DNA from 3 places in the Streptomyces sp. NPDC060027 genome. Region 3 is predicted to be linked to each of the others. Evidence: riboswitches for the same ligand, from Rfam matches in the RefSeq annotation. Region 3 holds a riboswitch; each other region holds the start of a gene.

Region 1 (3,202 bases), on a different contig from region 3:
GAACGCGTCGACCGCGGCTGAATGTATCTGTCCAACTGCCGTCTGCAACAGGTCAATCGGACGAGAATTCTGGGCATGGCTGATCGTTGACATGCGGAGGATATGCAAGGATTCAGGGCAAGTCGGGCCCCGTAAATGCCATAAACGGCTCAAAAAGGCGGGGCAGTTTGGCTACTTCTTGTCGGATGCCGGGCGAGGACTCATATGCATCCGGCATGAAACCAACATCGAAAGCGAAGCGACTTCCCCAACTGTAGCGCGCTCAACCCTGCAGAATTGCCCCCTCCGTTTCTCTCACGGAGGGGGCAATTCTATGAACTCAGCGTGTTCGGCATTACCGAGGGTAACGATCAGCCTCCGGCGACGGCCGGAATGATCGAGACGCCCACACCGTCCGGGGTCGCCGTCTCCAAGCCCTGCTCGAACCGGACGTCGTCGTCGTTGACGTACACGTTGACGAAGCGTCGCAGCTTGCCCTGGTCGTCCAGAACGCGCGCGGCGATGCCCGTGTGGTTCTTCTCCAGGTCGGCGATGACCTCGGCGAGGGTCGTACCCTCGGCCGTCACCTCGGCGACGCCCCCGGTGTAGGTGCGCAGGATGGTGGGGATGCGGACGTTGACGCTCATGATGCGAGGCCTGCCTCTCGGAAGGAGTCGAGGTTCGGGCGGATGGTCGCGGTCAGCCCGGTGTCCGAGGCCACCGCGTCCAGAGTCTTGAGGCCGTCGCCGGTGTTCAGCACGACGGTGGTCAGGGTCGGATCGAGGAGACCGTTCTCGATCAGCTTGCGGGTGACGCCGACGGTCACGCCGCCGGCCGTCTCCGCGAAGATGCCCTCGGTGCGCGCGAGCAGCTTGATCGCGTCGACGATCTGCTCGTCGTTCACATCCTCCACGGCACCGCCGGTGCGCCGCGCGATGTCGAGCACATACGGCCCGTCAGCCGGGTTGCCGATGGCGAGCGACTTGGCGATGGTGTCCGGCTTCTGCGGGCGCACGACGTCGTGACCGGCCTTGTAGGCGACGGACACCGGGGAGCAGCCCTCGGCCTGGGCGCCGAAGATCTTGTACGGCCTGTCCTCGACGAGCCCGAGCTTGATCAGTTCCTGCAGGCCCTTGTCGATCTTCGTGAGCTGGGAGCCGGAGGCGATCGGCACGACCAGCTGGTCCGGCAGCTTCCAGCCGAGCTGCTCACAGATCTCGTACGCCAGCGTCTTGGAGCCCTCGGCGTAGTACGGCCGCAGGTTGACGTTGACGAAGCCCCAGCCCTCGCCGGCCGGGTCGCCGATCAGTTCGGAGCAGAAGCGGTTCACATCGTCGTAGTTGCCCTGGATACCGACGAGTTCGCCGCCGTAGACCGCGGCCATGACGACCTTGCCCTGCTCCAGGTCGTGCGGGATGAACACGCAGGAGCGGAAGCCGGCACGGGCCGCCGCGGCACCCACGGCGCCGGCGAGGTTGCCCGTGGAGGAGCAGGAGAGGGTGGTGAAGCCGAAGACGCGGGCCGCTTCGATGGCCTGGGCGACGACGCGGTCCTTGAAGGAGTGCGTCGGGTTGCCGGAGTCGTCCTTGACGAAGAGCTTGCCGGCGTCGACACCGAGCTCGCGGGCCAGGTTGTCGGCCTGGACGAGCTTGGTCCAGCCGGGGTTGATGTTCGGCTTCTGCGCCACGTCCGCGGGGACGGGCAGGAGGGGCGCGTAGCGCCAGATGTTCGCGGGTCCCGCTTCGATGCGCTTGCGGAGCTCTTCGGTCTCGTAGGCCGAGAAGTCGTAGGCGATCTCCAGCGGGCCGAAACACTCCTCGCAGGCGAAGACCGGTCCGAGCGGGACGCGGTGCCCGCACTCGCGGCAGGAAAGCGCCGCTGCCGGACCGAGGTCCACCGCATCGGCGGAGTTCACGGAGTTCGTGGTGCTTGCAACTGTCTGCGCAGCCATGGAGGCGAGGCCCTTTCTCCTCATCTTCCTCACGACGCACTTCGCCGTGAGACGGATTTGGCACCTTCCCTAGCCGGGAGCCTCGCGACGCGATCGACATCGATCGGTACGAGACCGGCTGGAGGGTTGCCGGGGCTTCATCGGGCCGTATCCCTCTGCCCCTCTGGATGAGCGGTATTTGATTGTTGAACTGTTGAACGCGATACGCGCCGATGATCCAGGACATGCGATGGTCATCCGCGTTGTTCAAGACTGTAACCGAAGGCCAGGACAGTTGAGATAGTCGTCCGCACCGCGAGACGACGGCAATCGATCTGCCGCTGGCCGCAGCGGGCACGCTGATGAGAGCGTGTGATCAGACAGTGAGGAGCCGCAGACCGTGCTGAAAGATGTCGAAAGCTGGCTGAGCACACGCTCCTGGTCCCTGACCGACCGCCCGCTCCACAAGCTCATGGCCGCGAAACGTTCCACCGGATCGACGGTCAGCGTCGTACTGCCCGCGCTCAACGAGGAGGAGACGGTCGGCGAGATCGTGGCGATCATCCGCCACGACCTGATGCAGCAGGTGCCCCTCGTCGACGAGATCGTCGTCGTCGACTCGGGCTCGACCGATCGCACCTCGGCGGTCGCCGCCGCCGCGGGCGCGAGAGTCGTGCACCGCGACGACATCCTCCCGCGGATTCCCGCGGTGCCCGGCAAGGGTGAGGTGCTGTGGCGGTCGCTGCTCGTGACGAGCGGGGACATCGTCTGCTTCATCGACGCGGACCTCAGGGAGTTCTCGTCCGACTTCGTCACCGGGATCGTGGGCCCGCTGCTCACCGACCCCGGGGTCGATCTGGTCAAGGCCATGTACGACCGCCCGCTGGGCGGCGCCTCGGGACAGGGCGGCCGGGTCACCGAGCTGATGGCCCGCCCCCTGCTGAACATGCACTGGCCGCAGCTGGCGGGCTTCGTCCAGCCGCTCGGCGGCGAGTACGCGGCCCGTCGCTCCCTGCTCGAACAGCTCCCGTTCCCCGTCGGCTACGGCGTGGAGCTGGGCATGCTCGTCGACGCCCTGCACCTGGTGGGCCTGGACGCCCTCGCCCAGGTCGACGTCGGCGTCCGCAAGCACCGTCACCAGGACGGCCAGGCCCTGGGCCGTATGGCCGCCGCGATCTACCGCACCGCCCAGCTCCGGCTGGCCCGCGGCCACCTGATCCGCCCCGCCCTCACCCAGTTCGAGCGCGGCCGGGACGGTTTCCAGCCGCGCACGTACTCGGTGGACACGGAGGA
Region 2 (3,202 bases), on a different contig from region 3:
GTCATATCGCCGTCTCCCTCCGGATCCGGGCCCGCACGTCGCGCAGACCGTTCCGTACCTTCTGCAACGGGGTCGGCGGCAGGGTGCGCAACGCGCCCCGCGAGTAGTGCCGCTCGACGTAGAACTGGATGACGGACACGACGCTCGTCAGGATCAGGTACCAGGCGGTGGCGACCAGGAGCAGCGGCACGATGTCGCCGGGGTAGGTGCTGCCCATGCTCTGCACGGAGCCGAACAGGTCCAGCAGGGAGACGTAGAAGACCAGCGAGGTGCCCTTGATCAGGCCGATCAACTGGTTGACGTAGTTAGGGGTGATGGAGCGCAGCGCCTGCGGGAAGACGATCTTCGCGAACTGGTACCGCTTCGGCAGTCCCAGGGCGGAGGCCGCCTCGTGCTGGCCCTGGTCGACGGAGAGGATGCCTCCGCGCACCACTTCGGAGGCGTACGCCGCTTCGTTCAGGCTCAGTCCGACGACGGCGACGGCCATGTCGGTGGCCAGACGGGACTCGTCGAAGGTGAAGAAGGCCGGACCGAACGGCACCCCGACGCTCAACGTCTGGTACAGCGCGCTGAAGTTGTAGAGGAACAGCAGGACGACGATGAGCGGTACCGAGCGGAACAGCCAGGTGTAGACCCAGCTCACCGCGCGCAGCACCGGGCTCGGGGAGAGCCGGGCCAACGCGAGCAGGATCCCGCCGAGCAATCCCAACACCGCGCTGTAGACGGCGACTTCGAGGGTGATGAGCAGACCGTCGAGGATCGTCGGGCGCAGGAACCAGTACTGGAAACGGTCCCACTGGTAGAAGGGGTTGGTCACCAGGCCGTGGGTGATCTGGGCGACCAGCACGAGCACGACGGCCGTGATGATCCAGCGGCCGGGACGCCGGAGGGGCAGGACCCGTTGAGCGGCCGGGGTCTTGGGCGCGGCGGGGACGTCGGGACGGGGGATGGCCTGGGCGGGCGGCGCTGATCCGGAGGACACAGCAAGGCCCGGAGATTCACTCATGGAGAGCTCCAGCGGATTCGGACACCCCGGACCACGGCGAGCGGCAGCGTGACGCGGAGCCGTAACGGCTCGGCACGAAACGAGGGCACGGGCGCACATGGCACGGGGGCTGGACGGAGAAGGGGCACACCGCTACAGCGGTGGTCGTCAGCGATTCGGAAGAGGGGCCGTCAGCCTTGGCAGAGGGTGCGACACGTGTCCGTACACAGCGCGCTGTTGACGCGAAGCAGGTCGACGGAGCGGTCGGCGCACAGCACGACGCGACCGAGGCGCCGCCATGCGGCCGTCCCGTCAGCTGCGTTCATCGCCGTCACCATCGTCTCTCCGGCCCTGGGGCATCCCGTTGTGGGCCGCACGTTAGGCCCGCCCCGAAAAGAATGTCAATGCGGGTGACCACCAGGTGAGACCGCGTGCCCGGCGTTCTTGACGGCGCCACAGGGCGCACCGAGACTGGCATGGACGGTCACGATTGTCAGCGCCCACGGTGCGGGTTCGTCCCGCACCTGTGGTCATCGGCCCCGGCTCGCTGACAGGCAACCCTTCCACCGCGACGGGGTGCCCCGGGTGACGACCGGGTCCCGCCGGTGCGGCGGGGCAAGCGTGGTCTCGCGTCTCGCGAGCCCTGGAGTGGGACCGGTGAGAATGCCCAGGAACGGCTTGACGAGGCGCCTGCACATCGATCTGTTGCGTGTCTCCAGCGCTTACTGATCCGCAGCCGGTCCGTTCGATCCGGACCGGTGCGACGAGCGCAGTCGTTCCGCATTCGGCCGCTGGTGCCCACAAGGCGGCGGTGGCTTCCTCGTTCCCCAAGGGAGAGTCATGCCTGAGACAGCTTCGCGCACTTCCAGCACGGCCAACTCACGTCCCTGTGACCAGGTTTCGTTCCCCTCTGAGCTTCGTCTCAAGGTGGCGACGCCCTCTGCCCTCCCCCACCGCGTCGACAGCCGGATCGGTGTCGGCCTGGCCGGCGGCTTCTACCCGGCACCGCACCGCTACGAGCTGTATCTGTCGGAGAGTTGTCCGCTCTCGCTGCGCATCGCGATCACCCTCGACCTGCTGGGCCTGAAGGACTCCGTCGCCACGACGGTCCTGACGCATCCCGCCGGGACACCTGACGCCTTCGCCTCGCTGCGCCGCGCCTACGAGTCCACCGAGCACCACTACGACGGACCGCTGACGGCGCCCGCGCTGTGCGACCGGTGGAGCGGACGCATCGTCAGCAACCACACCCCCGACATCCTCCGCGATCTCGCGGGGCTGCTCTCCGGTCACGGCGCGGGGTGCCCCTCGACGCTGCGTCCCCCGGCCCTCGCCGCGGACATCGAGGCGCTCCGCGACCTGCTGGACCGCGATGTCACGCCTACCGCCCAGCCCTCGGAGCTCTCCGCGGCGCTGGAGTTGTTGGACTGTCAACTCGCCGTACGGCCCTATGTCCTGGGCGAGACGCTGACGGCGGGGGACGTGGACGTGTGGGTGGCCCTCACCCGACTGGGCCCGGACGGCGCCCTGCGCTCATTCCCCCAGCTCCAGGACTACGTACGCCGCCTCGGCGACCACCCCGCCTTCCGGAGCGGAGGTACCGCCGGGCGGCGGTGAGGAGCCCGTAGCGCCCACCCGAACGGGTGAGCGGGGTGCTCACACAGACGGCTGCTCGGAGAACCGGACGCCGGCCCGGCGTCCGGTCCGTTCAGCCGCCTGGGATCAGTACGATGCGCACGCCCTTCAGGGCCGAGGTCCGCTCCCGGCCCTGGTCAAGGGTGTCCAGCCCCGCGCCCAGGACAGGTCCTGAAGTCCCGGAGGCGGCCGGGACGGTCCACCGGGATTTCACCGGTCTGCCGCGCCCGCGCACATGCGGTCCGTCGACGTTCGGCGCAGTCTATGAGCGTAGGAGAGCGACACCCAGACCACACGTCCGGCGGTCATAAGGAATGGCGATGGCTGACACAGGCGCGTCGACACCGCCGTCGGGGGCGCAGCGCAGGATTCTCGCCCCGCTCGCCCTCGCCCAGTTCATCTGCAGCTTCGCCGGTTCCAACATGAACGTGATGATCAACGACATCAGCGAGGACCTCGACACCACCGTGCAGGGCGTGCAGATCGCGATCACGATCTTCCTGCTCGTCATGGCCGCGCTGATGATCCCCGGCGGCAAGCTGACGGACCGCTACGGCCGCAAGCGCTGCTTCCTCGCCGGCC
Region 3 (3,202 bases):
GCGCGGCGAGGCGACCGACGCGCAGATCGCCGGGTTCGTGGTGGCCCTGCGGGCCAAGGGCGAGACCGTCCAGGAGATCTCCGGACTCGTCCGGGCGATGTACGAGCACGCCAATGTGATCGAGGTGCCCGGGCGCACCGTCGACATCGTCGGTACGGGCGGCGACGGCGCGAAGACCGTCAACATCTCCACGATGTCCTCGATCGTGGTGGCCGGCACCGGCGCCAAGGTCGTCAAGCACGGCAACCGGGCCGCGTCCTCCGCCTCCGGGGCGTCGGACGTCCTGGAGAAGCTCGGCGTCAATCTCCAACTGCCGGTGAGCCGGGTCGCCGAGGTGGCCGAGGTGGCCGGGATCACCTTCTGCTTCGCGGTCAAGTTCCACCCGGCGCTGCGTCATGTGGCGGCGGCCCGCGGCCAGTTGGGCATCCGGACCACCTTCAACGTGCTCGGACCGTTGACCAACCCGGCGCGGGTGAAAGCCCAGGCGGTCGGCGTCGCCGATGCACGGATGGCGCCGATCGTGGCGGGCGTGTTCGCCGAGCGCGGCAACTCCTCGCTGGTCTTCCGCGGCGACGACGGCCTCGACGAACTGACCACCACCGCGGGCTCCCACGTCTGGGTGGTCCGTGACGGCTCGGTCACCGAGGAGCGCTTCGACCCGCGCGACGTCGGGCTCGACATCGTCCCGGTGGAGGCCCTGCGCGGCGCCGACGCCTCGTACAACGCCGAGGTCGCCCGGCGCCTGCTGGACGGCGAGACCGGGCCCGTACGGGACGCGGTCCTGCTGAACTCGGCGGCGGCCCTGGTGGCCCTGTCGCCGACCGGCGCTCCGCTCGCGGACCAGCTCCGCGCCGGAATGGCGAAGGCGGCCGAGGCGATCGACTCCGGGGCCGCGAAGCGCACCCTCGACCGGTGGGTGGCCGCCAGCAACGCCTGATCCCCGGGCGAGGCGACGCGGGGCGCAGTCCACGATCCGGACTGCGCCTTGCGCGTCGAAGATCTTCTGGCAAGATGCTGTATCAGGTCATGAGTGACAGTCATGAGGCCCCGGCCGACTGTCCGGCAACCCTCCGTCCGTGGCGGGGTGCCCCGGGTGAAGACCAGGTCGTAGGCAGCGAGGCCTACGGCAAGCGCGGACCCCTCCCGCTCTTCCGAGTGGATGCAACCAGGGGTCCTGGTCGTTCGAGGGAGCCTTCTGTGAGCAAGCGAATGCGATAGGGCGTCGAGCCCCACCTCCGCGCACCCTTTTCACCCTTCCCTGCGCTGAGCCCTGCCTCCGGGCGGCCGGCTCGCGCAGCGATCCCGCCTGCCTCTCACAGGAGCTCGCCATGTCTGTCTCCACCGCTGCCGCCGACCGGACCGTTTGTGCCCCTCTGGCCGTTCTGGGCCGGGATGTCAGCGTCCCCCTCGTCACCGGCGGCGAGGTCAGCTACGCCGCCCTCGACTACGCCGCCAGCGCGCCCGCCCTCCAGCGGGTGTGGGACGACGTGGCCGCGTACGCGCCGTACTACGGCAGCGTCCACCGGGGCGCCGGCTACCTCTCGCAGCTGTCCACCGATCTCTTCGAGAACGCCCGCAGGACCGTCGAGGAGTTCCTCGACTGCCGCGCCGGGGACCAGGTGGTCTTCACCCGCTCCACCACCGACTCGCTCAACCTGCTCGCCGCCGCGCTCCCGGCCGACTGCCAGGTCTTCGTCTTCGAGACCGAGCACCACGCCTCGCTGCTGCCCTGGCGCGACGCCCGGGTGACCTACCTGAACGCCCCGCGCACCCCGGGCGAGGCCGTCGCCACCCTGGAGCGCGCACTCGCCGGCCGTGACCCCCAGGGACCGGCCCTGGTCTGTGTCACCGGCGCCTCGAACGTCACCGGGGAGCTGTGGCCGGTGCGTGAGCTGGCCGCCGCCGCGCACGCCCACGGCGCCCGGATCGTCCTCGACGCCGCGCAGCTCGCCCCGCACCACCCGGTGTCGGTCCAGGACCTCGACGTCGACTGGGTCGCCTTCTCCGGGCACAAGCTGTACGCGCCCTTCGGCTCCGGTGTCCTCGCGGGCCGTTCCGACTGGCTGCGCGAGGCCGAGCCGTACCTCGCGGGCGGCGGCGCCAGCCGCAAGGTCTCCCGGCGCGCGGACGGCGGCGTGGACGTGGAGTGGCACGACAGCGCCGCCCGGCACGAGGCGGGCTCGCCGAACGTCATCGGCGCCTACTCGATCGCGTCGGCCTGCAAGGCGCTCACCGAGGAGGGCTTCGACACCCTCGTCGCCCGTGAGCAGCACCTGATCCGTACCGTCCGCGCGGGCCTCGCCGAGGTCCCCGAGGTCCGGGTCCTCTCCCTCTTCGGCGACGACGCCCCGCGGGTCGGCGTCATCTCCTTCGTCGTCGAGGGCTGGAACAGCTCGCACTTCGCGGCCGCGCTCTCCGCCGAGTACGGCATCGGCGTCCGCGACGGCCTCTTCTGCGCCCACCCGCTGGTCCGCACGCTGCTCGGCAGCGACCCGGAGACCCAGGGGGAGTGCGGCGCCCCCGAGGCGGCCCCCGGGGAGAAGTCCCTCAACGCCATCCGCGTCAGCTTCGGCGCCGGTACCCCCGACGAGCACGTGGAGCGTTTCGTCCGCGCGGTGCGCGAGCTCGTCCGGGACGGCGCGCGGTGGCGGTACCGCACCGAGGACGGCCGCTGCGTCCCGGCCGTCTGACGCCCGCGCGGGTCCCGCCCGGAGGCGGTGTCCCGTCGGTCAGGAGTCGAGGCCGATCGCGAACGCCGCCTCCAGGTCGTGCTGCGAGTACGTACGGAACGCCACGTGCGTGTCCGTCGCCTCGACGCCCGGGATCTTGCTGATCTTGCCGGGGATGACGTCCGCCAGATCGTCGTGGGCCTTGACCCGGACCATCGCGATCAGGTCGTAGGTGCCGGTGACGGAGAAGACCTCGCTGACGCTCTCCAGCGACGCGATCGACTCGGCGATCTCGGGGATCCGGTCCACGCTGGTCTTGATGAGGACGATCGCGGTGATCACGGCTGGTTCTCTCCCTCGGGGGCCACTGCTGGGGATCTCACCCTACTCGCGGTCCACCTGGCCGGGCTGCGGCGCCGGGGGTCCCGGCAGCGCCCCCGGGGAGGGTGCGGCGGCCGTACGGCGCCCGTAGCGCGCCCACGCGTAGACGAAACCCAGCGAGAAGCCCACGAGGTGGGCCAGATAGGCGACCC

What was found. Region 3 has a riboswitch for S-adenosylmethionine ahead of ACFWBT_RS20240 (aminotransferase class V-fold PLP-dependent enzyme). Riboswitches for the same ligand answer to the same signal wherever they lie in the genome.
Region 1: another riboswitch for S-adenosylmethionine. It lies ahead of thrC (threonine synthase); the one in region 3 lies ahead of ACFWBT_RS20240 (aminotransferase class V-fold PLP-dependent enzyme).
Region 2: another riboswitch for S-adenosylmethionine. It lies ahead of ACFWBT_RS00475 (cell envelope biogenesis protein OmpA); the one in region 3 lies ahead of ACFWBT_RS20240 (aminotransferase class V-fold PLP-dependent enzyme).

What each region holds. Positions count from the first base shown of each region.
Region 1 is NZ_JBHWVI010000201.1:12,998-16,199, reverse strand. It holds gene ACFWBT_RS34060 (MoaD/ThiS family protein) at 351-626, opposite strand; gene thrC (threonine synthase) at 623-1,930, opposite strand; SAM riboswitch class I at 1,948-2,104, opposite strand; gene ACFWBT_RS34050 (glucosyl-3-phosphoglycerate synthase) at 2,310-3,202, shown strand, end outside.
Region 2 is NZ_JBHWVI010000001.1:119,984-123,185, forward strand. It holds gene ACFWBT_RS00465 (amino acid ABC transporter ATP-binding protein) at 1-5, opposite strand, end outside; gene ACFWBT_RS00470 (amino acid ABC transporter permease) at 2-1,006, opposite strand; SAM riboswitch class IV at 1,468-1,613, shown strand; gene ACFWBT_RS00475 (cell envelope biogenesis protein OmpA) at 1,913-2,602, shown strand; gene ACFWBT_RS00480 (MFS transporter) at 2,941-3,202, shown strand, end outside.
Region 3 is NZ_JBHWVI010000076.1:17,445-20,646, forward strand. It holds gene trpD (anthranilate phosphoribosyltransferase) at 1-937, shown strand, start outside; SAM riboswitch class IV at 1,023-1,139, shown strand; gene ACFWBT_RS20240 (aminotransferase class V-fold PLP-dependent enzyme) at 1,329-2,690, shown strand; gene ACFWBT_RS20245 (Lrp/AsnC ligand binding domain-containing protein) at 2,730-3,011, opposite strand; gene ACFWBT_RS20250 (rhomboid family intramembrane serine protease) at 3,054-3,202, opposite strand, start outside.